Regions from separate parts of the Providencia sp. LY12 genome, predicted to be linked through region 2. Evidence: predicted binding sites of a transcription regulator. Region 2 holds the regulator's gene; the other holds the start of a gene.
The links. Region 2 encodes PurR, which represses purine synthesis genes. Its sites were predicted from a motif close to CANGCAAACGTTTGCNTG; they were not measured.
Positions count from the first base shown of each region.

Region 1: a site for PurR is predicted at 4,926-4,943, ahead of ACY3ZI_RS01285 (NCS2 family permease). Genes of this name have one in related genera too.

Region 1 covers NZ_CM172594.1:287,825-300,166, forward strand. The annotation lists gene pstA (phosphate ABC transporter permease PstA) at 1-585, shown strand, start outside; gene pstB (phosphate ABC transporter ATP-binding protein PstB) at 624-1,400, shown strand; gene phoU (phosphate signaling complex protein PhoU) at 1,414-2,145, shown strand; gene ACY3ZI_RS01270 (ABC transporter substrate-binding protein) at 2,387-3,226, shown strand; gene ACY3ZI_RS01275 (amino acid ABC transporter permease) at 3,301-4,053, shown strand; gene ACY3ZI_RS01280 (amino acid ABC transporter permease) at 4,055-4,807, shown strand; gene ACY3ZI_RS01285 (NCS2 family permease) at 5,046-6,380, shown strand; gene yihI (Der GTPase-activating protein YihI) at 6,759-7,277, shown strand; gene hemN (oxygen-independent coproporphyrinogen III oxidase) at 7,493-8,866, shown strand; gene ampC (class C beta-lactamase) at 9,057-10,199, opposite strand; gene ACY3ZI_RS01305 (LysR family transcriptional regulator) at 10,354-11,244, shown strand; gene ACY3ZI_RS01310 (helix-turn-helix domain-containing protein) at 11,328-11,615, opposite strand; gene ACY3ZI_RS01315 (helix-turn-helix domain-containing protein) at 11,688-11,915, opposite strand; gene ACY3ZI_RS01320 (helix-turn-helix domain-containing protein) at 12,101-12,342, opposite strand, start outside.
Region 2 covers NZ_CM172594.1:1,913,572-1,925,913, reverse strand. The annotation lists gene slyA (transcriptional regulator SlyA) at 1-234, opposite strand, end outside; gene ACY3ZI_RS09120 (DUF1289 domain-containing protein) at 742-981, opposite strand; gene gloA (lactoylglutathione lyase) at 1,166-1,573, shown strand; gene rnt (ribonuclease T) at 1,702-2,346, shown strand; gene ACY3ZI_RS09105 (Grx4 family monothiol glutaredoxin) at 2,437-2,784, opposite strand; gene sodB (superoxide dismutase [Fe]) at 3,384-3,962, shown strand; gene cydH (cytochrome bd-I oxidase subunit CydH) at 4,051-4,134, opposite strand; gene purR (HTH-type transcriptional repressor PurR) at 4,402-5,427, shown strand; gene punR (DNA-binding transcriptional activator PunR) at 5,443-6,348, opposite strand; gene punC (purine nucleoside transporter PunC) at 6,471-7,694, shown strand; gene ACY3ZI_RS09075 (helix-turn-helix transcriptional regulator) at 7,868-8,623, shown strand; gene ACY3ZI_RS09070 (putative quinol monooxygenase) at 8,648-8,920, shown strand; gene ACY3ZI_RS09065 (riboflavin synthase subunit alpha) at 9,002-9,679, opposite strand; gene ACY3ZI_RS09060 (MATE family efflux transporter) at 9,962-11,335, shown strand; tRNA gene ACY3ZI_RS09055 (tRNA-Val) at 11,495-11,571, shown strand; tRNA gene ACY3ZI_RS09050 (tRNA-Val) at 11,613-11,689, shown strand; tRNA gene ACY3ZI_RS09045 (tRNA-Val) at 11,732-11,808, shown strand; gene pykF (pyruvate kinase PykF) at 12,257-12,342, shown strand, end outside.

The DNA of each region.
Region 1 (12,342 bases), 1.6 Mb from region 2:
ATTTTAGCGGGTATCTACTTAGCGGAATATGGTCGCAAATCGTGGTTAGCTTCGGTGACGCGTTTTATTAACGACATTCTGTTATCTGCGCCTTCAATTGTGGTTGGTCTGTTTGTTTACACCATTGTGGTGGCTCAAATGCAGCATTTCTCGGGTTGGGCGGGGGTAATTGCACTTGCATTACTGCAAATCCCAATTGTTATTCGTACCACTGAGAACATGTTGAAGCTCGTGCCTGATAGCCTGCGTGAAGCGGCATATGCACTGGGTACACCAAAATGGAAAATGATTTTATCCATTACATTAAAAGCATCTGTATCTGGGATTATTACCGGTATTTTGCTGGCTATCGCGCGTATTGCGGGGGAAACCGCACCGCTGCTGTTTACGTCACTCTCGAACCAATTCTGGAGCACCGACATGAATGAGCCAATTGCTAACTTACCAGTGACTATCTTCAAATTTGCAATGAGTCCGTTCTCTGAATGGCAGCAATTAGCATGGGCAGGGGTTCTCCTAATCACCTTATGTGTCCTGTTAATCAATATCATTGCCCGTGTTGTGTTTGCACAGAAAAAACACTAATCCCAGACGAATAAAAGAATTGATAGAGAGAAGTAGCCATGATTAATGCAAACGATATTGCAAACAGTAAAATTAAAGTTCGTGACCTTAACTTCTACTATGGAAAGTTTCACGCGCTGAAGAATATCTCTTTAGACATTGAAAAGAACAAAGTGACTGCGTTTATCGGCCCATCAGGTTGTGGTAAATCCACGCTGCTGCGTACCTTCAACAAAATGTACGAACTGTATGGTGAGCAACGCGCAGAAGGCGAAATTTTACTGGATGGTCAAAACATCCTGACTGATAAACAAGACATCGCGTTATTACGTGCAAAAGTCGGTATGGTGTTCCAAAAACCAACGCCATTCCCGATGTCTATCTACGACAATATCGCGTTCGGTGTGCGTTTGTTTGAAAAGCTGTCCCGCGTCGAAATGGACGAGCGTGTGCAGTGGGCGCTAACAAAAGCGGCACTGTGGAATGAAACCAAAGATAAACTTCACCAAAGCGGCTATAGCCTCTCTGGTGGTCAGCAACAGCGTCTGTGTATTGCGCGTGGTATCGCCATTCGCCCAGAAGTTCTGTTACTCGATGAGCCATGTTCTGCTCTGGACCCAATTTCAACGGGGCGTATTGAAGAGTTGATCAGCGAATTGAAATCAGAATATACCGTGGTGATCGTTACTCACAACATGCAACAAGCGGCGCGCTGCTCTGATTACACGGCATTTATGTACTTGGGTGAGTTGGTGGAATTTAATAACACTGACAAGATGTTTACCACCCCAGAAATGAAACAAACTGAAGATTATATTACTGGCCGCTACGGTTGATATGGAGCCGACGATGGATACGCTGAACCACAACAAACATATATCAGGGCAGTTCAACGCTGAACTGGAACATATCCATACTGAGTTGATGACCATGGGAGGGCTAGTTGAAGAGCAGCTCACCAAGGCTATCACTGCGATGCATAATCAGGATGAAGCCCTAGCGCGAGAAGTGATTGCCAATGACCATAAAGTCAACATGATGGAAGTGGCAATCGATGAAGAGTGCGTCAAAATCATCGCTAAGCGCCAGCCAACCGCGAGCGACTTGCGTTTGATTATGGCAATCTCGAAAACCATCGCTGAACTGGAAAGAATCGGTGACGTCGCGGATAAAATCTGCCAAACCGCACTGGAAAAATTCTCTCAGCAGCACCAGCCATTGTTGGTGAGCTTGGAGTCATTAGGTCGCCATACCGTGCAAATGCTGCATGACGTGCTAGATGCTTTTGCGCGCATGGACTTGGAAGAAGCTATCCGTATTTATCGTGAAGATGAAAAGGTAGACCAAGAATACGAGGGGATTGTCCGTCAGTTAATGACGTATATGATGGAAGACCCGCGTACCATTCCAAGTGTTTTAACTGCGCTGTTCTGTGCTCGCTCCATTGAGCGTATCGGTGACCGTTGCCAGAACATTTGTGAATTTATTTTCTACTATGTTAAAGGGCAAGATTTCCGCCATGTAGGTGGAGACAGCCTTGAAAAAATGCTGACTAGTTCGAAAGATAGCAACAAAGAGTAACTGTTAAACCACTGGGGTGCTGGCCACCGCAGTGTTCATCTTCTTCATTTTCTTCTTGCTCGATAAGAGTCTTAATCTGCAACATTTTAGGGGTCGCTCCGATGGATTTTCACCCCTTTTTTTATGTCTATTCATATTCCAAATTGATATAAATATATTATTTAATATTATTTCAAGTGCTAAGAAATAGTTGATAGCTTGTGATGGTCGATTTACACAAATTTACCGTTAGGGGCATTTAATGAAAGCACGTTTTCTTACTTCCGCACTTGTAGTTGCTGGTCTGGCGCTGACAGCGAATGTCGCTAGCGCAGATAAATTAGATGATATTAAACAAGCGGGAGTGATCCGCATTTCTGTTTTTGACAGTAATCCCCCATTCGGATTTATTGATCCTAAAACCAAGAAACTCGCTGGCTATGATATCGATATCGCCCAAGCGATTGCTGATGATCTTGGCGTGAAATTAGAGCTGCGTCCAACCAACCCAGCTAACCGCATTCCACTGTTAACATCCGGCAAAGTTGACCTGATTGGTGCCAACTTCACTATTACGGATGAGCGTGCAAAACAGGTGGATTTCTCCATTCCTGACTTTGCAACAGGGCAAAAATTTATCGCGCGTAAAGGCGTACTGAAAACCCCTGAAGATATCGCTCCACTGCGTATTGGTGCAGACAAAGGAACTGTTCAGGAAGTGACTCTGCGCGAACGTTTCCCGAATACCAAAGTCATCTCTTACGACGATACCCCGCAAGCTTTCGCAGCGCTACGTAACGGTAACGTACAAGCGATCACCCAAGATGATGCGAAGCTGGTGGGCTTGCTCGGTAACTTGCCAGAAAAAGTGAAAGCAGACTTTGAAATTTCACCATTTAGCTTAACCAAAGAGTACCAAGCGCTAGGTGCGAGCAAAGGGGAAACGCGTTTAATTGAAAACGTGAATGCTACCTTGCTGAAACTGGAGAAAGAAGGCAAAGCGAACGAGATTTATAACCGTTGGTTTGGTCCAGACACCAAAGCGGCACAACCACGTGGTGAATTCAAATTTGCCCCATTGAGCGAGCAGCCTAAATCTTAAGTTAGTCATGCAGTTTAGTGAGAGTAAACGCCCCTGCCATGTTGCAGGGGTTGTCAGTTATAGCGAGGCGAAATATGTTCGACAAATTTTTCAGCGGTGACTTCTGGTCTGCGCATCTACTAGCACCACAATACCTTGAGTGGTTTGGCTATGGCTTTTTGCTCACAGTCTGGATCTCGATTTGTACGATCATCGCTGCCACGCTATTAGGTTTTATTGCCGCCTCGGCAAGAGACAGCCAAATCGCGCCGCTACGCTGGTTTGTGACCGTTTATATTTCGATTTTCCGTAATACGCCGCTGCTGGTGCAACTGTTTTTCTGGTATTTTGCCTCGGGAGAAATTCTCCCTGAATCAGCAATGGAATGGCTGAATACGCCCCATGAAATTGAAATTTTAGGGATAACATTAGGCTGGCCGTCCTTTGAATTTTTAGCCGGATTTGTTGGTTTAACGCTATACACCGTGCCTTTCATTGCGGAAGAAGTGCGCTCAGGTATCCGAGGCGTGCGTCAAGGACAGAAACAAGCGGCTCTCGCTTTGGGGCTGACATCATGGCAGTCCATGCGTTTAGTGATTTTACCGCAAGCCGTAAAAATCGCGTTACCGCCGCTGTTAGGGCAATACATGAACGTCGTCAAAAACTCGTCATTAACCATGGCTATCGGGGTGGCGGAGCTCTCTTATGTATCACGCCAAGTAGATAGTCAATCATTACAAACATTTGCTGCATTTGGTTTAGCAACAGTGCTGTACATCGCAATCATCGCCGTAATGGAAGGCTGGGGTCAGTGGCGACAACAGCGTCAGTTGGCTCAGGGGGTATAAGATGGATTTTTCAGTCATTACGGATAACTGGCAATATCTGCTATTTGGGGCTTATCCTGATGGTCCCTTGGAGGGTGCAGCCCTAACGCTAATTATGAGCATACTGGCTGGCGCCGCGTCTATTGCTCTGGGCACATTGGGTGGTATTGCACTGGCGATGCTACGTGGCTTCTGGATGAATTTATTTGCCGCCGTTTTAGGTTTTTTCCGCGCCATTCCCGTCATTATGTTGATTTTTTGGACTTACTTTCTATTGCCTATTGTCTTCGGAACGGAAATTCCAGGCGTGACGGCGGTGGTGTGTGCATTAGCACTGATCACTTCAGCCTATTTAGCCCACGGCGTGAAAGCGGGAATTTTAGCTATCGGTCAAGGGCAATGGAACGCCGGGCTTTCTCTCGGGTTTAACCGCTGGCAAGTGCTGTGGAATGTGGTGTTACCTCAAGCATTACGAATGATGGTACCTTCCTTTATTAACCAATGGGTTGCGTTAATTAAAGATACCTCTCTGGCGTATATTGTGGGGGTAGCAGAGCTGTCATTCCTAGCAACACAGGTGAATAACCGTGAAATGATCTATCCGCTGGAAGTGTTCCTGTTTGTGGCATTTATCTACTTTGTGATGTGCCTGTCAGTCGAAATTATTGCCAATCAAGTGGCGAAAAAACTCAGTGATAAAAGCGCAGCACGTAGTCGTTCAGCAAAACGCGGTTGGCTGTTTTGGCGACGTCAAAAGCTGATTGCGCTTTCTTGATTTACGCCAAATAGCCCAAAAGCGGCGAAATTCCTCAATGGCGGTGTGACAACCGCCATATTTCTCTCGATATTCATTTACAGTATCAGTCAGTTAGGAAATACGACTTATTTAAAATGACGCAATCGTTTTCTTTTGCATCGTTTAGTTGTACCATGAGCCGAAAAAAACTTTTTTTCGTGCCCACCACGCATCCATTAGCAATCTAGGGCATGACATTTCGACAAGGCGCATTTTAATGACTAATCAATCATCTGGCTCCTCGCAATCGCAGGGTCTGTTTCAGCGTGTGTTTAAATTACAAGAACACGGTACCACCGCAAGAACAGAGCTTGTTGCAGGGTTCACCACCTTCCTGACGATGGTATATATCGTTTTCGTTAACCCACAAATTTTGTCCGTTGCTGGCATGGATATCAAAGCGGTATTCGTAACCACCTGTTTAATCGCAGCCATCGGCAGTATTTTAATGGGCTTACTGGCAAACTTACCTATCGCCGTTGCACCTGCGATGGGGCTAAACGCTTTCTTTGCTTTTGTGGTCGTTGGGGCGATGGGCTATTCATGGCAAGTCGCTATGGGCGCGGTATTCTGGGGCGCAGTGGGCTTATTTATTCTGACGTTATTCCGTATTCGTTACTGGATCATCGCCAATATTCCTCTGAGTTTACGAGTGGGGATCACCAGCGGTATCGGTCTATTTATCGCCATGATGGGACTGAAAAACTCCGGTATTATCGTCGCAAATCCAGATACTTTAGTGTCGATTGGTAACCTAACTCACCATAATGTGTGGCTAGGGGCATTAGGCTTTTTCATTATCGCCATTTTAGCGGCGCGTAATATCCATGCGGCAGTATTGGTGTCTATCGCCGTGACGACGCTGATTGGCTTAGCGCTGGGTGATGTGAAATATACGGGCATTTTCTCAATGCCACCAAGCATTACCAGTGTTGTTGGCCAAGTGGACTTTGCTGGCTCACTGGATCTGGCACTTTCTGGGGTTATCTTTGCCTTTATGTTGGTAAACCTGTTTGACTCCTCCGGCACTATGATTGGGGTAACAGACAAAGCGGGTATTACCAACGAGCACGGGACTTTCCCTCGCATGAAACAAGCACTGTATGTGGATAGCTTAAGTTCTGTGGCAGGTTCTGCTATGGGGACTTCATCCGTAACGGCGTACATCGAAAGCTCTTCAGGGGTGTCGGTGGGTGGTCGTACAGGCTTAACCGCGATTGTCGTCGGTGTGTTATTCCTATTGACGATGTTTATCTCTCCGTTGGCAGGTATGGTTCCTGCTTATGCAACCGCAGGCGCGTTGATTTATGTTGGCGTTCTGATGACTTCAAGCTTAACGCGCGTGAAATGGGATGACTTAACAGAATCCGTTCCTGCGTTTATTACTGCGGTCATGATGCCATTTAGCTTCTCGATTACAGAAGGTATTGCGTTAGGGTTTATTGCGTACTGTGCGATGAAGATTGGTACAGGGCGCTGGCGTGATCTGGGTCTGTGTGTAATTTTAGTAGCGGCGATGTTTTTACTCAAAATGATCCTCGTCGACGCCTAATCTTCGTCATACTTCAAGCTGTGGCGTTGTTGTCTTCTCTCGGCTACTCGGGTCACATACTTATGTATGCTCCCTGAGATAACCTCGATTGACGCCTAGCCACAACTTGAATTATTTAGAATATTACTCAGGATATCTTTCTATTTTCTATTTTCTATTTTCTATTTTCTATTTTCTATCCTCTGGCGATACAGCTAGTTAGGCTCTCCCTTTTTGTTGCTTGCATGCAACTCAAATTATTTAAGGTATAATCATTAAAGTACTGTTGCGAATGCAAAGTGAGATAAAATTCACCTAAATTGCAAAGTAGTGCTTTCGCTGCTTAAGGGATCCTGCTAGATTCCGCCGCAGAAACTGATTTTATCAAGGTAGCAAACCATGAATTCACCGAAAAAACCGACCGCAAAACTGAAGAAAAAATACCGTAAGACGAAAGAAGAGCTCAACGCAGAAGGCCGTGAGCGTAAACGCGAGAAAAAACATCGCGGGCATAAGTCTGGTAGCCGTAACCAAGACGGTGCTTCGAATGGTCAAAAAAATGGGCAAAATGTTCAGGCTGACCCACGTATTGGCAGTAAAAAACCAATTCCACTGGTGGTTGAAAGTAACCAGCCAGTTGCGCGTCCTGTCGTGAAAGAAAAGCCTGTTGCTAAAGAAAAACTGACCCCAGAAAAAGAACTGGAAATGCTGGAAAGCAACGATCGCTTAGATGAGATTCTGGCACGACTGGAAGATGGTGAAACCATTACTGCTCAAGAGCAGCAATATGTTGATACCTGCTTAGACCGCATCGATGAACTGATGAATATCCTCGGTATCGAATATGCGGACGAAGACGGTGATGAAGAGGAAGAAGAGAAATTTGATGACATTATGCGCATCTTAAAAAGTAAATAATTTCCTCTCTATTCATTCCTCCCGTGCTATACGGGAGGAATTCTGCTTAATTTCTCGCCTATCTTCCTTTTCTTTGATGTTGCATCGGATCTGTATTTTCTAACATCGCTATAATCTTTGCGGTATAGACTCTTTACATAAATAGCTAAAAAATAATCTAAAGAGATATAATTAACAGTGATGCTTTCGAGCTTGTGGTCAATTAAGGAATATCAATGTCAGAGCAAAATATCGTTTGGGATCTCTCTCTCATCCAGAAATATAACTATTCAGGTCCGCGTTATACCTCTTATCCAACAGCCTTAGAGTTCAATCAAGACTACAACGAACAGGCTTTTGTTGAGGCAACCCAGCGTTATCCTGACCGTCCTTTGTCTCTGTATGTGCATATCCCGTTTTGCCACAAACTGTGCTATTTCTGCGGCTGTAATAAGCTAGTTACTCGCCAAAAACATAAAGCGGATGAGTATTTACAAGTCATTGAAAAAGAAATTATCCAGCGTGCTGCGTTACTTAAAAATCGCACAGTGACTCAAATGCACTGGGGCGGTGGTACACCAACGTATTTAGATAAGGCACAAGTGAGCCATTTAGTTAGCTTGCTGAAAAAACATTTTCATTTTGCGCTAGATGCCGAGATGTCCATCGAAGTGGATCCCCGCGAAATCGAACTCGACATGATTGACCATCTGCGCAGCGAAGGCTTTAACCGCCTAAGCATGGGTGTTCAAGATTTTAATAAAGAAGTGCAAGTTCTAGTTAACCGCGAGCAAGATGAAGAGTTTATTTTTGCGCTGATTAAACGCGCCAAAGAGACGGGATTCACTTCAACCAGTATCGACCTAATTTACGGTTTACCAAAACAAACCCCTGAAAGCTTTGCGTTTACATTGAAAAAAGTGGCGGAGCTAGCTCCCGATCGTTTAAGCGTTTTCAACTATGCACATTTGCCGAATTTATTTGCAGCGCAGCGTAAAATCAAAGATGAAGACCTGCCAACGGCGGAGCAAAAACTGGATATTCTGCAAGATACCATCGCAACGCTGACATCTGGCGGTTATCAATTTATCGGAATGGATCACTTTGCTCGCCCAGAAGATGAACTGGCGGTCGCACAGCGAGAAGGGATTTTACATCGTAATTTCCAAGGGTATACCACCCAAGGGGATTGCGATTTATTAGGATTAGGGGTATCAGCGATCAGCATGCTAGGCGATAACTACGCCCAAAATCAGAAAGATTTAAAAACTTACTACGCGCAAGTGGAAGAAAAGGGGCATGCCCTATGGCGTGGATTAGTGCTAACTGACGACGACTGCCTGCGCCGTGACGTGATTAAAACATTGATTTGCAACTTCCAATTGAGTTTTGCGCAAATAGAAGCGCTCTACCCAATTGACTTCAAAACCTACTTCAAAGAAGACCTAGAACTGCTGAAACCGATGGCAGAAGATGGGCTGGTGGAAGTCAGTGAAACGGGGATTAAAGTCACGCCACGTGGGCGTTTGCTGATTCGTAATGTGTGTATGTGTTTTGATGTTTACTTACGAAGCCAAATGCGTGTTCGCCAATTCTCCCGTGTCATTTAAATGTTCGTCATATTTCGTGCTGTAGCGTTGTTGGCTACATTCGCTAGCCCTAGTCACATACTTTTGTATGCTCCTAGGGCTTAGCTTCTCTTGTCGCCTAGCTACAACACGAACTATTTAGAACATTGGATGTTTGCTAGGATAGTTATCTAAAACATTCCAGATTCAAAATTCTTCATATTTCACTGGGCTAGTGCTTCACTTTTTCGATGAGCTGGTAAGCGGTGTTGATGCGCTCAGGAATTGGGTACCATTGGTTGGTAAGCAGCACCACGGCGATTTTTTCCTCGGGAATAAATACCGCGTAGGTGGCGAATCCGCCGGTAGAGCCAGTTTTGTTATACAGTGAGCGAGATTCTGGTGGCATCGGTGGCTGAATGGCATCTACTTTTTGCGGTTTCAGTGCCATATCATCACGGTTACCTTGTTGTAATTGAGCCAATGAAACCGGCCACGGGTAACTTTCCCACATCAAATCTTGCACAAAAGAATCCGTCATATACACGCCAGTGTGTGTATCTTCCACCGCCTCTTGCCACGGTTTCGCTACGTTGGCCACTTGCATATTAATATCTAAAAAGCGGATCAAATCCTTCGCGTTAGACTTCAAACCATATGCTTCATTATCTAAAATTTGCGGCGTCACACGCACCGGCTGATGCTGCTTGTTATACCCTTGAGCATAATTTTTTTGCTGATTTTGCGGTACCTGTAAATAGGTATGCTTCATGCCCAAAGCCGGTAACATCATCTTTTCCATCGCATCTGGGAATGACTGATTAAGCTGCTTAGCGGTAACCATGCCTAATAAACCCACACCAAGATTGGAGTAAGAACGGTACTCACCGATAGGTTTTTCAGGAGACCACTGCTGATAATAATGGATTAGCTCCGCACGGTTAGTCACTGAGTCCGGTACAAATAGCGATAAGCCAGAAGTGTGAGTAGCTAGGTTCATCACAGTCACTTTATCAAATGCGCTGTTTTTTAATTCAGGCAAATAGAGGCTGACAGTTTGTGCAAAATCTAACTTACCTTGCCCTTGAGCATAGGCAGCAAGCGTAGCAGTAAACGTCTTTGATAAAGAACCGATTTCATACAACGTATTGTTGCTCACCGGCACCTGAGTTTGTTTAGACTGCACGCCATAATGATAAATAAAATGTTCACCATCTACTGAAATGGCAACGGACATCCCCGGAATCTGCTGTTGTTTCATCAACGGTTTAATAATGCTGTCCACATCTGATTGCGTTAATGCCGCGCTAGATAGTGAGGTAAATGCCAAGCTCAGGGCGACAAGCAGCCGTCCGCGACGAAAAAGATTTTTCATACAGATATCCATTTAAATACAAGTTTTAGTTATGATGAGTGACAAACAGAAAGCAGCCACGTACCAAAGGAAGAGTGATTCTGGTGTCGGAGTATGCGGCTTTTTTGGCATTAGTTAAAACGATATAAAATTCGATGAGGTAAAAGAAAATCTTATGGCTGAAAATGCTCGTTACCGTTTACCCCTTAATGCACTCAGAGCCTTTGAGGCATCCGCGCGTCACCTCAGCTTTACGCGAGCGGGTATGGAGTTGAATGTCACTCAGGCAGCGGTAAGTCAGCAAGTTCGTGCGCTGGAAGAGCAACTAGGCTTAGAGCTATTTATTCGTTTGCCTAGAGGGCTAGCACTGACCGATGAGGGGTTGGCATTATTGCCTGTCGTTAGCCGATCTTTCGACCAAATCGAATCATTATTGCAGCAATTCGAAGATGGTCATTATCATGAAGTCTTGAATGTTTCTGTGGTGGGAACCTTTGCAGCGGGCTGGTTACTACCGCGTTTATCGCGTTTTTCCGATCTCTACCCTTATATTGATTTGCGCATTATGACCCACAATAACGTGGTGAATTTAGCTGGAGAAGGGGCTGATTTTGCGATTCGTTTTGGGGAAGGGCTTTGGCCATTAGTGGAAAATACGCCGCTGTTTTCTGCGCCGCATACGGTGCTTTGTGCCGAAAAGGTCGCTCATAAACTTAAGCATCCCATTGATTTACAAAATTTTCCATTGATGCGTTCTTATCGAAAAGATGAATGGGAAAAATGGTTTCTAGCGGCTAATGTGGAACCGTGGCGCGTGAAAGGGCCTGTTTTTGATTCTTCCCGTTTAATGGTGGAAGCGGCTTTACTGATGGACGGTGTTGCCATCGCACCAAGCTGTATGTTTGAGCGGGAGCTCAGAGCAGGGGATTTGGTTCAGCCATTTGATATTTCCGTGACTCTCGGGGGTTACTGGCTGAGTCGATTAAAATCCAAACCGATGACACCAGCTATGACGATTTTCCAGCAATGGTTACTTGAAGAATCCAAAAAGAAGGATCATTTATAGGGTGATAAATCGGTGCTTAAATTTTAAAGCACCGATTGTGAAATTAGCTAGGGTGTGGCGAGTATGAATTCAGAAACGTTCGTTCAGAAAATGACCGACTCGGCAGCGTAGTAACTTTTTTTATGGTCTTGCTCCTCGCGGCTGCCAGTTATTTCATTAAATTCTGCAAAGAAATAGGCAGGGTCGACCGAGAAAATAAGAGAGAAATGGTAGAGCGTGTCCACATGAATATTCACATCGCCATTTTCGTAGCGAGATAAATGTTGCTGACTGATCCCCAATTGTTCGCTCAGTTGTTTTCCACTGATTCCGTGGCTATCTCTTAGCGCTCTTATTTTTAGACCGACAGATTTTGATACGATTTTCTCCATATCGTTAACTCCTAGGTATATTTATTATGAGAGTTAATTAGATTTTTCTATAAATAGAATATATCGAAATACTTATTTTTCATTGATATCTAAAAGGTCTTTTATACCAATTTCAAAATAATCCGCATATTGCCATAATCTATCTAAATTAATTCTATTAACTCCTCTTTCATAACGTGACTGTTGCTGCTCGCTAACACCAATGGTATCCGCAAGCTCCCGTAATGTGATTCCATTCATTTTGCGATAATAAATAATTTTACTACCGACCATTTTAGATATGAGATAATCTTTAGACATATTGAGCCTCTCTGTGAATAAGTGAATACATGGAAATAAATCAATCTTAATTAGATGATTTATTAAGCCTAATAAGCTCAATATGATTATTAACCTAGCATTAATTCTCAGGTTAAACTATAGATCTAGGTCAATAAATGAAAATTTCTCTTGTTGTCTTTTATTTGATAATTATCGATATTTGATTATCTATTAAAATGTATTTTTATATTTTTATTTTCATGTTCACTCAGGTTAAAAAAATCTAATAAATCAATATTGAATATTTCTGCATACTGGCTAAGCCTATCCAAATTAATACGATTAATTCCTCGTTCATAACGAGATTGTTGCTGCTCGCTAACATTAATCATTTTGGCAATATCGTAAAGGGATAATCCATTCATTTTTCGATAATAGGTAATTTTCTTGCCAATAATTCGGGACA
Region 2 (12,342 bases):
ACGAGAAATGAGCCTTTTTTCTTCTAATTGATCTAATGTTCTGACCAAGGAAGGTTGCTCAATACCAATTGCCTTTGCCAATTGAATCTGCGACTGCTCGGGCGGTAACTGGCTAATATTATGCAGTGTTACCCAATGTGTTTGCGTGAGTTTAAGTGGTTTGAGGCGATAGTCAATCAATGCTCGCCACATACGGACTACACGAGATAATTCAGTTCCAATTTGAGATTCCAATTTACCCTCCTTTATATAATTATAATGTCTAAAAAATATACCAAATACATATTATTTTTTGAATTATATATTAACTCCCTTTTATCTTTACAACCTTTTATTGAGCCAATACCTCATAAATACCTATATATAGTGAGCATCAATAAATCATTGAGTGATATACATCTTACTTTCCCCCATGATTTTTCATATAAAAACAATATAATCACTTAATAAGACAATCTATCAATTATCTTATTAATAAGAATAGCCTTACTCTTCTTTCGAATCTATCTATTTTAACCCTTATAGTAATTGCAGCTAACAATAAAAAATGCAATATCAAATAAATCCTTAAAAAACAAAGCAATATAGTTGCTCTTAAAATTATGTCATTTACAGTTGATTTAAATGAACTTCATCATCATTTTGAATAAATAAAATTTTATTGAAATGTAACTATTGGAATTAATCTAAATGAATTAATTTTTGATTAAATTATCTTATTTTTAATAGTTTTATTATCAATCAAAATAGAGGTTGTTGAGGATCATTCATCTCTTCTTGAGCCACTTTCTTATTATTTAATCTTAAAAATCGCTGGCGACATAAACGGATGACATGACGTTTTTCTGCGTTAGTTAGCTGCAACCAACCAAAACGTTCATCTCGGGTTCGATAACAACCTCGGCAATATCCCTGCTCGTTGGTCTGGCATATCCCACGGCAAGGGCTTGGAATATCAAAAAACTCAAGTTGTTCTGCCATCGTTAACCACCCGTAATATAAACATAAAATTATGATATACTCCCTCGAATTGAGTATAGCCATGATATGACTAAAAAATAAACCTCAATCACTGTATTTAGTCATATTGCCACGTTATATTAATAGATAAATCGATTCGACTTTAAGCATTATTGCCTGAAGAATTTATAGGGAAACTACTATTATGCGCTTACTACATACCATGCTCCGTGTTACCGACATGCAACGCTCCATTGATTTTTACACCAAAGTATTAGGTATGCGTTTACTGCGCACGAGCGAAAATACAGAATACAAATATTCTTTAGCGTTTGTCGGTTACAGCGATGAAAGTGAAGGTGCTGTTATCGAGTTAACTTATAACTGGGGCGTAACAGAATATGACTTAGGTAATGCTTATGGTCATATTGCATTAGGTGTTGATGATGTTGCTAAAACCTGTGAAAACATTCGTCAAGCCGGTGGAAATATCACTCGTGAAGCTGGTCCAGTCAAGGGTGGTACAACCGTTATCGCATTTGTTGAAGATCCAGATGGCTATAAAATTGAGCTTATCGAAAATAAAAGTGCAAGCAAAGGATTAGGAAATTAATCCCTCACATACATTTTATATTTTAGGTGGTGATAACCATCACCTAAAATATCTTCAGTATCTACCTGCAAAAATGCATTCCCTTTGGCATAATGAAAGCCAACCAGAAACTGTAAATTGAAAGCCTAATGTCTGAAAAAAATAACCCTAACTCACTGGTTAACCGCTTCCGGGGTTACTACCCTGTCGTTATAGATGTTGAAACTGGTGGGTTCAACCCTAAAACTGATGGTCTATTAGAGATAGCGGCCATTACACTCAAAATGGACAAAGATGGCTGGCTAGCCATTGATGAAACGCTGCATTTTCATGTAGAACCATTTGAAGGTGCGAATTTGGAGCCCTCTGCACTGGAGTTCACAGGTATTGACCCCACGAACCCCCTACGTGGTGCAGTGAGTGAATATGATGCATTACATGCCATTTTTAAAACAATTCGAAAAGGTATGAAGAATACCGATTGCAATCGCGCGATCATGGTAGCTCATAACGCAAATTTTGATCACAGCTTTGTTATGAATGCGGCAGAACGCTCTGGGTTAAAACGTAACCCATTTCATCCCTTCGCAACCTTTGATACCGCCGCACTGAGTGGATTAGTTTTTGGGCAAACCATTCTTGCAAAAGCCTGTGTCACCGCAGGTATTCCATTTGATGGCAAGCAAGCCCACGGAGCCCTATACGATACTAACCGTACCGCGCTATTATTTTGCGAGTTAGTCAATAAATGGAAAAAATTAGGTGGATGGCCACTACCTAGTGAGCCTCAATAACCTCGCCCCCTAAAAACAAAAAAACCGTATTAGTTTTAGGCTAATACGGTTTTCATCAATATAAGCATTAAAGCCTATTCAACAATTTAATTACTCAGTGATGGTTTCATCTGCTGGACGGTATTTGTCTGCAGTTTCTTTGATCAGAGCTTGTAATTCGCCGCGTTGGAACATCTCAACGATAATGTCACAACCGCCAACTAACTCACCATCAACCCATAACTGTGGGAATGTTGGCCAATTAGCATATTTTGGTAGCTCTGCACGAATATCTGGGTTTTGTAAAATATCAACGTAAGCAAAACGCTCACCGCAAGAAGAGAGAGCTTGAACAGCTTGAGCAGAAAAACCGCAGCTAGGCAGTTTTGGAGAGCCTTTCATGTATAATAAAATTGGGTTTTCTTTAACTTGGCGCTCAATTTTTTCGATAGTTGTCATTTTATATCCTAAAACGTGGGTGCTGATTTTGCAGTCACTGAGCCACTTTGAATCATTTGCAAGGCAACTCATTAGACAGAACACATTGACCGGTGTAATCGCCGGCATAGTCAAAACATCGCAAATTGTTCCGTGATTGTTTCATACAATATGCCAGTTTTATAAGGCGAATACTATAGCACTCCTATTTGCTGTACTCAAAAGGTGAAAAGCAAATAGCAACGTTTTCTTTTTACTATAAAAAATTCACTCTGGGTGTTTTTGCCGTGTAATCATGGGAGTTATTTGTTAATATATTAGCAAATTAATAACACTTGATGTATTTCCCTGCTCTTCAATGACAATAACGACACGCAGTGGAATAATTATTATGCAACTTACTAACAATTAAGGCATAAATAGCATCATGGAACAGGTTTTTTCTTACTGTAACCTGTATTCTGTTATGATAAATCATGACTTACAATGCGGCGCAATAGCTCAGCACAGCTCAACGTCACTACACTAGAAGTAGATTAATTAATAGAAGTACATTTAATTTCGCTCATTTTACGAGCAAACACCCTAAACACTGAATAAAAGCAATCAAGGAGTACGCAATGTCTTTTGAATTACCAGCTCTACCTTATGCTAAAGATGCTTTAGAACCTCATATCTCTGCTGAGACCTTAGAATACCACTATGGTAAGCACCACAACACTTATGTTGTTAACCTGAATAACCTGATCAAAGGCACCAAATTTGAAGGTCTGTCTTTAGAAGAAATCATTAAAACTTCTGAAGGTGGCGTATTCAATAACGCGGCTCAAGTTTGGAACCACACTTTCTACTGGCACTGCTTGGCTCCAAATGCAGGTGGCGAGCCAACCGGTAAAGTTGCAGAAGCTATCAACAAAGCATTTGGTTCATTTGCTCAGTTCAAAGAGCAATTCACTGATGCCGCAGTTAAAAACTTCGGTGCAGGTTGGACTTGGTTAGTGAAGAAAGCAGATGGCAGCCTGGCTATCGTTAACACATCTAACGCGGCAACACCAATTTCTGGTGACGATAAGCCAGTTCTGACTGTTGATATCTGGGAACACGCTTACTACATCGACTACCGTAACGCACGTCCAAAATACTTAGAAAACTTCTGGGCGTTGGTTAACTGGAAATTTGTTGAAGAAAATCTGGCTTAATTTTAGTTCAGATCTAAAATGACTAAGGGCGAGTATATTACTCGCCCTTAATTATTTCTCATCCTTATTAGATAGGATGGAAATGAAATCAGAAAATGTGCACAGCAAACAAAATAATTACAGCTAAAGAGCCAAACGCAGCTAGCAATCCATATTTAAAATCTGTATCCATGAGACCCTCTCATATAAAGAAATTGAATTATCAAATAACCATAAAATAAAAAGGTTATTTCAGTATACATGCACAAAAACGTAAAACCAGTGTCTATATCACATGTTATAACATCAATTATTTCTTTCGTTTTTGCGCTAGATCAGACAAAATCGACAACAAATCGCTAAATTATTGCCAGCAAAGGTACTATGCATCAATATGCAGGTAATTATTTAACTAGAATTATTTTAGAGACCAAGTTTTGGTTAGGAGTTTTTTCTTCTCATGGCAACAATTAAAGATGTGGCGAAACGTGCGGGCGTCTCTACCACAACCGTCTCCCATGTTATCAACAAGACGCGTTTTGTCGCTGATGATACAAAAACAGCCGTTTGGGCCGCCATCAAAGAGCTCAATTATTCTCCGAGTGCGGTTGCGCGTAGTTTAAAAGTCAACCACACCAAATCAATTGGTCTGTTGGCAACATCAAGTGAAGCCCCCTATTTCGCAGAAGTGATCGAGTCTGTCGAGAATAGTTGCTATGAGAAAGGCTATACTCTAATTTTATGTAACTCTCACAATAACTTAGGTAAGCAAAAAGCGTACTTGCAAATGTTGGCACAAAAACGTGTCGATGGGCTACTTGTGATGTGTTCAGAATACCCTGACACCTTGATAGGTATGTTGGAAGATTACCGAAATATCCCAATGGTCGTCATGGACTGGGGTACCTCTCGCGGGGATTTCACTGACAGTATTATTGATAACTCTTTCCACGGTGGTTACTTAGCGGGTCGTTACCTTATTGACCGTGGTCACCGTGAAATTGGCGTGATCCCTGGCTCTCTCGAAAGAAATACAGGTATTGGGCGTTTAACCGGCTTCAAAAAAGCCATGGAAGAAGCCAAAGTCACATTAAAAGATGAATGGATTGTTCAAGGGGATTTCGAGCCAGAATCAGGCTATAAAGCGATGATGCAGATCCTCAGTAACAAGCACCGCCCTACTGCGGTCTTCTGTGGTGGAGACATCATGGCGATGGGGGCAATCTGTGCGGCTGACGAGATGGGATTACGTGTCCCTCAAGATATTTCCATTATTGGTTATGATAACGTGCGTAATGCACGATATTTCACGCCTGCATTAACCACAATCCACCAGCCAAAAGAGCGTTTAGGTCAAATGGCGTTTGCGATGTTGCTCGATCGTATTGTGAATAAACGCGAAGATGCGCAAACGATTGAAGTTCATCCGCGTTTAGTTGAGCGCCGTTCCGTGGCTGACGGTCCATTTATTGATTATCGCCGCTAAGTCTACCTCAGCACATTAGCTCGCAAACCACTCCGCGTTGAGCGTTTCGCTATCACCAAGATAGTCAAGCAGCCATCTCAACGCTGGAGATGTATCATTCTCAACCCACGTTAAGCAGCAAGGGCTTTCAGGAAACGGCTGTGCTAATTCCAGCTCAACAAGCTTGCCTTCTGCACACAATGGCGCTGCACGGTGCTCAGGAACCATTCCCACACACAGCCCATTTTCCAAACACGCTAAACCACTTTCCCAGTAAGGCACAACTAAGCGACGTTGGTTATCCAGCGCCCAAGTATCTCTTTTCGGTAAGCTTCTTGAGGTATCTTCTAAGCACAAACTTGGATATTCACGCATTTGATCATCTGTCAGTTTGCCCTGAATTTTTGCTAATGGGTGATCGGGGCTCGCAACACAACGCCATGACATAAAGCCCATATCACGGAAGCTATAGCGCTCTCCAATTGGTGAAGCACGGGTCGCTCCAATCGCAACATCCACACGTCCATCGGCTAAAGCATCCCAAACTCCATTAAACACTTCAGGGTGGATATACAGTTCAATATCAGGGAAATGACGATAAAAATCCAAAATCAGCTGTTCCGTACGCTGCGGTTTTACGATGCAATCAACAGCAATACTGAACTGTCCGCGCCATCCATTGGCGACTTGTTGGCATTGATGTCGAGTATCAATCATTTTTTTGATAACACTTCGACTTTCTTTAATAAAGATAGCCCCGGCTTCCGTCAATACCACATCACGGTGACGACGTTCGAATAGCGGAACTGCTAACCATTCTTCGACTTGTTTTACTGTGTAGCTGATCGCTGAAGGAACTCGATGCAGCTCATCCGCAGCACCACTAAAGCTTCCCGTTCGAGCAACTGCGTCTATGACTTCAAGTGCATGAGCTGACCACATTTTCTTTCCTTTCAAATTATTTGATAGCAGAGTCCAAATATTACCGTTTCACAACGTAAAAAAATAGCCTATACAATAAGATAACTATCAACATTATTTTAAATATAGATTAAGCAAAAACTATGACAAATACTGCGACAAAAAACTCCTCTGGATTTTTGATTTATCTTGCTGGCCTAAGCATGCTGGGGTTTTTAGCCATCGATATGTATCTGCCAGCCTTTGGTTCAATGCAAACAACCTTAAATACGACTGAAGGCGCTATCAGCGCATCATTAAGTATCTTTCTAGCGGGCTTCGCGTTTGCCCAGCTATTATGGGGACGCCTTTCAGATAAATTAGGACGCAAACCTATCCTTATTGTTGGGCTTTCCCTGTTTATTGTTAGCTGTCTAGCAATGATTTGGGTCACCGATGCCACTCAGTTATTAATCCTTCGATTCTTGCAAGCCGTTGGCGTTTGTTCTGCTGCGGTTTTATGGCAGGCCCTCGTTATCGACCGCTATAACGAAGCTGATACTCAAAAAGTATTTGCCTCTATCATGCCTTTAGTGGCGCTTTCTCCTGCATTAGCGCCACTTTTAGGTGCCTGGGTGCTTGAGCACAAAAACTGGGAATTTATCTTCATCGTGCTGATGATGGTGGGCGTTTTACTCCTGCTACCGACCTTGATGCTAAAAAAAGTGGCACCGAAAGTCATCGCAGAAGAAAACCAGCCACAAACCAAAGTTTCCTTTGCTACCTTGCTAAGCTCCCCTGTTTTCAGTGGTAACGTACTTGTGTATGCAGCGTGTAGCGCTGGCTTTTTTGCATGGCTAACGGGTTCGCCATTTATTCTACGCAATATGGGCTTTAACCCTGCGGATATCGGCTTGAGTTATATCCCTCAAACACTGGCATTTATTGTCGGGGGATACGGCTGCCGCTTCGTATTAGCTAAAGTTCGCGCTGAAACGTTGTTCCCAATCTTGCTAGCGGGTTATGCCGTTAGTATGATTATTCTCTTTGTGATGGCGATTTATACGCAGCCAACATTAACCATGATTTTGGTTCCATTTTGCTTTATGGCAGCAATGAACGGAGCATCATACCCAATTGCAGTCGCCAAAGCCCTCAATACGTTCCCATCTGCTAGTGGTAAGGCCGCTGCACTGCAAAACGCCTTACAATTAGGGTTATGTTTCTTAGCCAGTTTATTAGTGTCTGCACTTACATTTGACCCTTTACTCGCTACAACTGGCGTGATGGCATTTACTGTAATCCCAATGATTATAGGCTATTTCATGCAGCGTTGTGCTAGCAAGTCCAATGATGCGATTAAGCACACTGAATATCAGCATGACTAATCGTTAGTTAACGTTATTTTTTGGCATCATAATAATCAGTTCCGTTACTATTATTAATAACGGAACTGATTTTTAATAAATACGTTATTTGGTGAATATATCGTTTATAGAGTTAATTTTTTCCCTATAACACGCTATTATTAGCATATTCAATTATGACGTTTTGAAGAGCCATGCTGAAACAGTATTATCCTCCTGATGAATTAAAAGAATTTGTTAGTTCAGTTTTGATTATCAAGAAATTTACTGATGCTATTAAGATCTTCCCAGGTACAGGTGCTGAAATATGGGTTTCGACTGAAAATATCAGTATGTCGACTCACGAACATACATCCGTCAATCCATTTCAGTTAATCATCCCCAGAGTCAATATATTTACCGCCATCCCGAATAATGCCAGCGTGATGGTGCTGCGTATTCGCCACGATGCCTTACGTTTTTTACTTCCCCAACGCACGTTAAATTATACGGATATCCCTACTCCGCTTAGCCAAATATGGAGCAATAATTGGTTTAAATCATTGGCCAATTCTTCATTCAAAGAGTTGCATGAGTGTTTTTATGTCACTAAGGCAGCGAAAAAGGCACATTTTATTGACCACGTTCTGGACTCTCTTTATCACAATCCAAATAAAAAAATTACCGAAATTGCCGATGATATTGGCTACAGCGCACGCTTAGTTCAAAAAGAGTTTTTAAAAGAATTTGGGATCACACCAAAACGGTACCAGATCAATTGTCGCTTAGAGCAAGTGATGAAAACTATGGTGAAAGAACAAGATACTTATCGTTGGTTTGAAACGGGCTATTATGATCAATCCCACTTTTATCGCGATTTTAAGCGTTACTTTACCATGACACCGTCGGCATTTTTAAAGTCAAATTATTCGCTTTTTTACAATACAAAAACAAAGTCTCCATTAAGATAGTTCTGAGTACATAAGGAGAATGGTATGAGTATTGTTGTATATGCCCAAATCACTACCGAAAAAAAGGACGGGTATTTAACGAAGAAAATCGTTAGCGAAATTGCCAAACGCAGCCGGATGGAAAAAGGATGTTTGCAGTATGACCTGATGGCAAAAGAAAATGGCTACATTGTGTTTGAAGAGTGGGAAAATGCACAAGCATTAGAAATGTATCAAAAAAGCGCTCATTTCAAACAACTTGTTGACGCGATTGAACGTGACAATGCCATTTTTTCGGTCAATTTTAGTGAGAAGTAATAGAATATTCCGGTGAATTTATTACCTACCGATTCAACAGGTTATAGCTCTGTATAGAGCTATAACCTTATCAGCTGAAAACTAGATTGACGATTTTTCACTGTCTACTGAGTCATCACTCTCTTGTTTCTGCTTCAATAACATTTCTTGTTCTTTCTGATACAAAACACGCTCAACAGTATCAACAATAGCTTGAGTTTGTGGGTCAATCTCAATGTTGACTTTATGGCCCAGTCGTTTGCTACCCAGTGTTGTTCTCGCCAACGTTTCTGGGATCAAATGCACGCAGAAACGGTTATTGATAACATCACCAACCGTTAAGCTGATTCCATCAATCGCCACAAATCCCTTATGTAAGATATACTTCATCAAGGCTTTATCATAAATAGATAGCCAAACTTGATGATTATCTTCAGAGGTGAAAATCTTACTAATTTCTGCGGTGGTTACAATATGACCCGAAACCACATGTCCGCCAATTTCATCACCATATTTCGCAGCACGTTCAATATTAACCACATCCCCTTCTTTTAAGTCACCTAAATTAGTGAGGCGCAATGTCTCTTTGATTAAATCAAAGCTAACGTTCTCCCCCTCAATTTTAGTCACCGTCAAACAGCAACCGTTATGCGCAACGGATGCACCGGTTTCTAAACCCACTAATAATTCCGGTGTGAATTTCATGACATGAGTACGGAAATTAGCTCTTTCCGTGATTGAGATAATTGGAGCGGTTCCTTGAACAATGCCTGTAAACATAATGACTCTCAGTGCAGTGAATTAATGAACTCAGTTTACCTAAGAATTTTCAGAGATCTATCTTATTTGAGTGGTTATATTTATGCTGCCATCACAAAACATTTAAACGGTTTCTATACTAATCTGCTGTTTTATTATTCTTATCTATAACTATGTTGGATTGGTTACATAAAAGAGATAGAATAAGGGGTTAGCATTAACTATCTGATTTTTTAGTAAATCATAGATTTTCATTCCGCTTTTTTCTTTTTTTAATTCGAAACTTATTGTGAAGGTGTATGCGTGCAGAAATATATTACAGAAGCGCGTAGCTTGTTGGCTCTCGGTATCCCTATCTTCTTTGCCCAATTTTCCCAAACCGCCATGGGGTTTGTGGACACCATCATGGCGGGAAGTGTTAGCGAAATCGAAATGTCAGCTGTGGCTGTTGGTTTTTCTATTTGGTTGCCTGCTATTTTATTAGGGCAAGGTATTCTCATGGCGCTCACGCCAATCATCGCTCAAATGAACGGTTCAGGTCGCAGAAACCTAATTGGCGACCAAGTTCAACAAGGCTTGTGGCTAGCCTTTATTTTAGGTGTTAGTATCATGTTACTGTTATATAACAGTAAATTGATCATTAGCAACATGCCTCATATTGACCAAGAGTTAGCCGATAAATCGGTTCGTTTCCTACACGCGATTATGTGGGGAGCCCCAGGTTACCTATTTTATCAAGTGTACCGTAGCCAGTGTGAAGGATTATCAAAAACCAAACCTGGCATGGTCATTGGTTTTCTTGGCTTGATGGTCAATATTCCAGTGAACTATATCTTCATTTATGGTCACTTTGGAGCACCTGCCTTAGGTGGTGTTGGTTGCGGCGTGGCGACAGCAACGGTGTATTGGGCAATGTGCCTGATGATGAGATGGTATGTTAAACACGCACCAAATCAGAGAGATATTCGCCCTGCTCAGCCATTAGGCGCACCAAATCCAGATATCCTGAAACGCATTATTGTGCTTGGAACACCGATTGGATTAGCGCTGTTTTTTGAAGTCACCCTATTTGCGGTTGTTGCCCTATTGGTCGCTCCTTTAGGCGTTGTTGCGGTCGCGGGTCACCAAGTAGCGCTTAACTTTAGTTCTGTGATGTTTATGTTCCCATTATCAATGGGTATCGCTGTCACCATTCGAGTTGGCTATAACTTGGGACGTCAATCTACCGATGCCGCAAAAGTCTCTTCCTATACTGGTTTAGCGGTAGGATTAAGTTTAGCTTGCTTAACGGCCATCTTTACCAGTACGTTCCGCGAACCTATCGCCATGATGTATAATAAGAATCCTGAAGTAGTTGTTTTAGCATCTAGCTTGATGCTCTATGCAGCGCTTTATCAGCTTTCAGATTCTATTCAAGTCATTGGTGCCGGTGTGTTACGTGGGTATAAAGATACTCGCTCAATCTTCTTTATTACCTTTACAGCATATTGGATTTTAGGTTTACCGTCTGGCTATGTTTTGGCGTTAACCGATTTTATTACCGAACCGATGGGACCAAAAGGTTTCTGGTTAGGATTTATTATCGGGCTCACCGCGGCGGCTATTGGTATGGCAACACGAATTTTGTGGATCCATCGCCAACCTGACAGCGTCGTTTTATTACGTTCAACGCGATAATTGGCGTAATTTTCAGCATTTTATGGTAAGGCGGTAAATGTTTTTCTGCGAATAGTTTTAAATACGAGCAAACTCTCGCAAAATTACATTTTCCCCTTGCCAGATTGACAGCAGAACGTTAATATTCGTCCCCGTCGTTAGAGCAGTAATAATTGATATGCGTCCGTAGCTCAGTTGGTTAGAGCACCACCTTGACATGGTGGGGGTCGGTAGTTCGAGTCTACTCGGACGCACCATTTAAATTCATCACTAGCGACAAACAAAGTTTCACCTCAGTGCGTCCGTAGCTCAGTTGGTTAGAGCACCACCTTGACATGGTGGGGGTCGGTAGTTCGAGTCTACTCGGACGCACCATTTGAATTTGTCATCAGTGACAAACCAAAGCTTCATCTCAGTGCGTCCGTAGCTCAGTTGGTTAGAGCACCACCTTGACATGGTGGGGGTCGGTAGTTCGAGTCTACTCGGACGCACCATTCTACTTATTCCGAATCATTATTTATCCTGAGCCCTACTTACCCTGATTAAAGTGCTTTTTTCAAATATCATATTTATCTTGATTGTGATTTTGTTTTCCCTTATTTTGTTGCGCAACCCACTTTCAACTGAAAATCTCGCTGTTGTTTGATCTTAATTACTTCTGCATCAAATTTAGCAAAATTTGATTTGTCTCACAGTTTGATGTTGTTTATAATAATCCCACAAGCTGAAAGGTTTCAACAAAGGCAAATCAGCATGTTAGCTTTAATGAAAAATGTCATCTACACTATAATAAGAGTCAAAAAGTGACGTTTTTTAAATAACCAGATTTTGAATACCAGACTGTCGCCTATTCTTATAAATGAGTTGCGCAACATAGACTATCTTGCGCATTAAGCATCGGCGGCAATACCGATTTCCTTTATAACCATTAGATAGACTGCCATGAAAAAAACCAAAATTGTTTGTACCATCGGTCCAAAAACCGAATCAGAAGAGAAATTAACTCAGTTATTGGATGCAGGCATGAA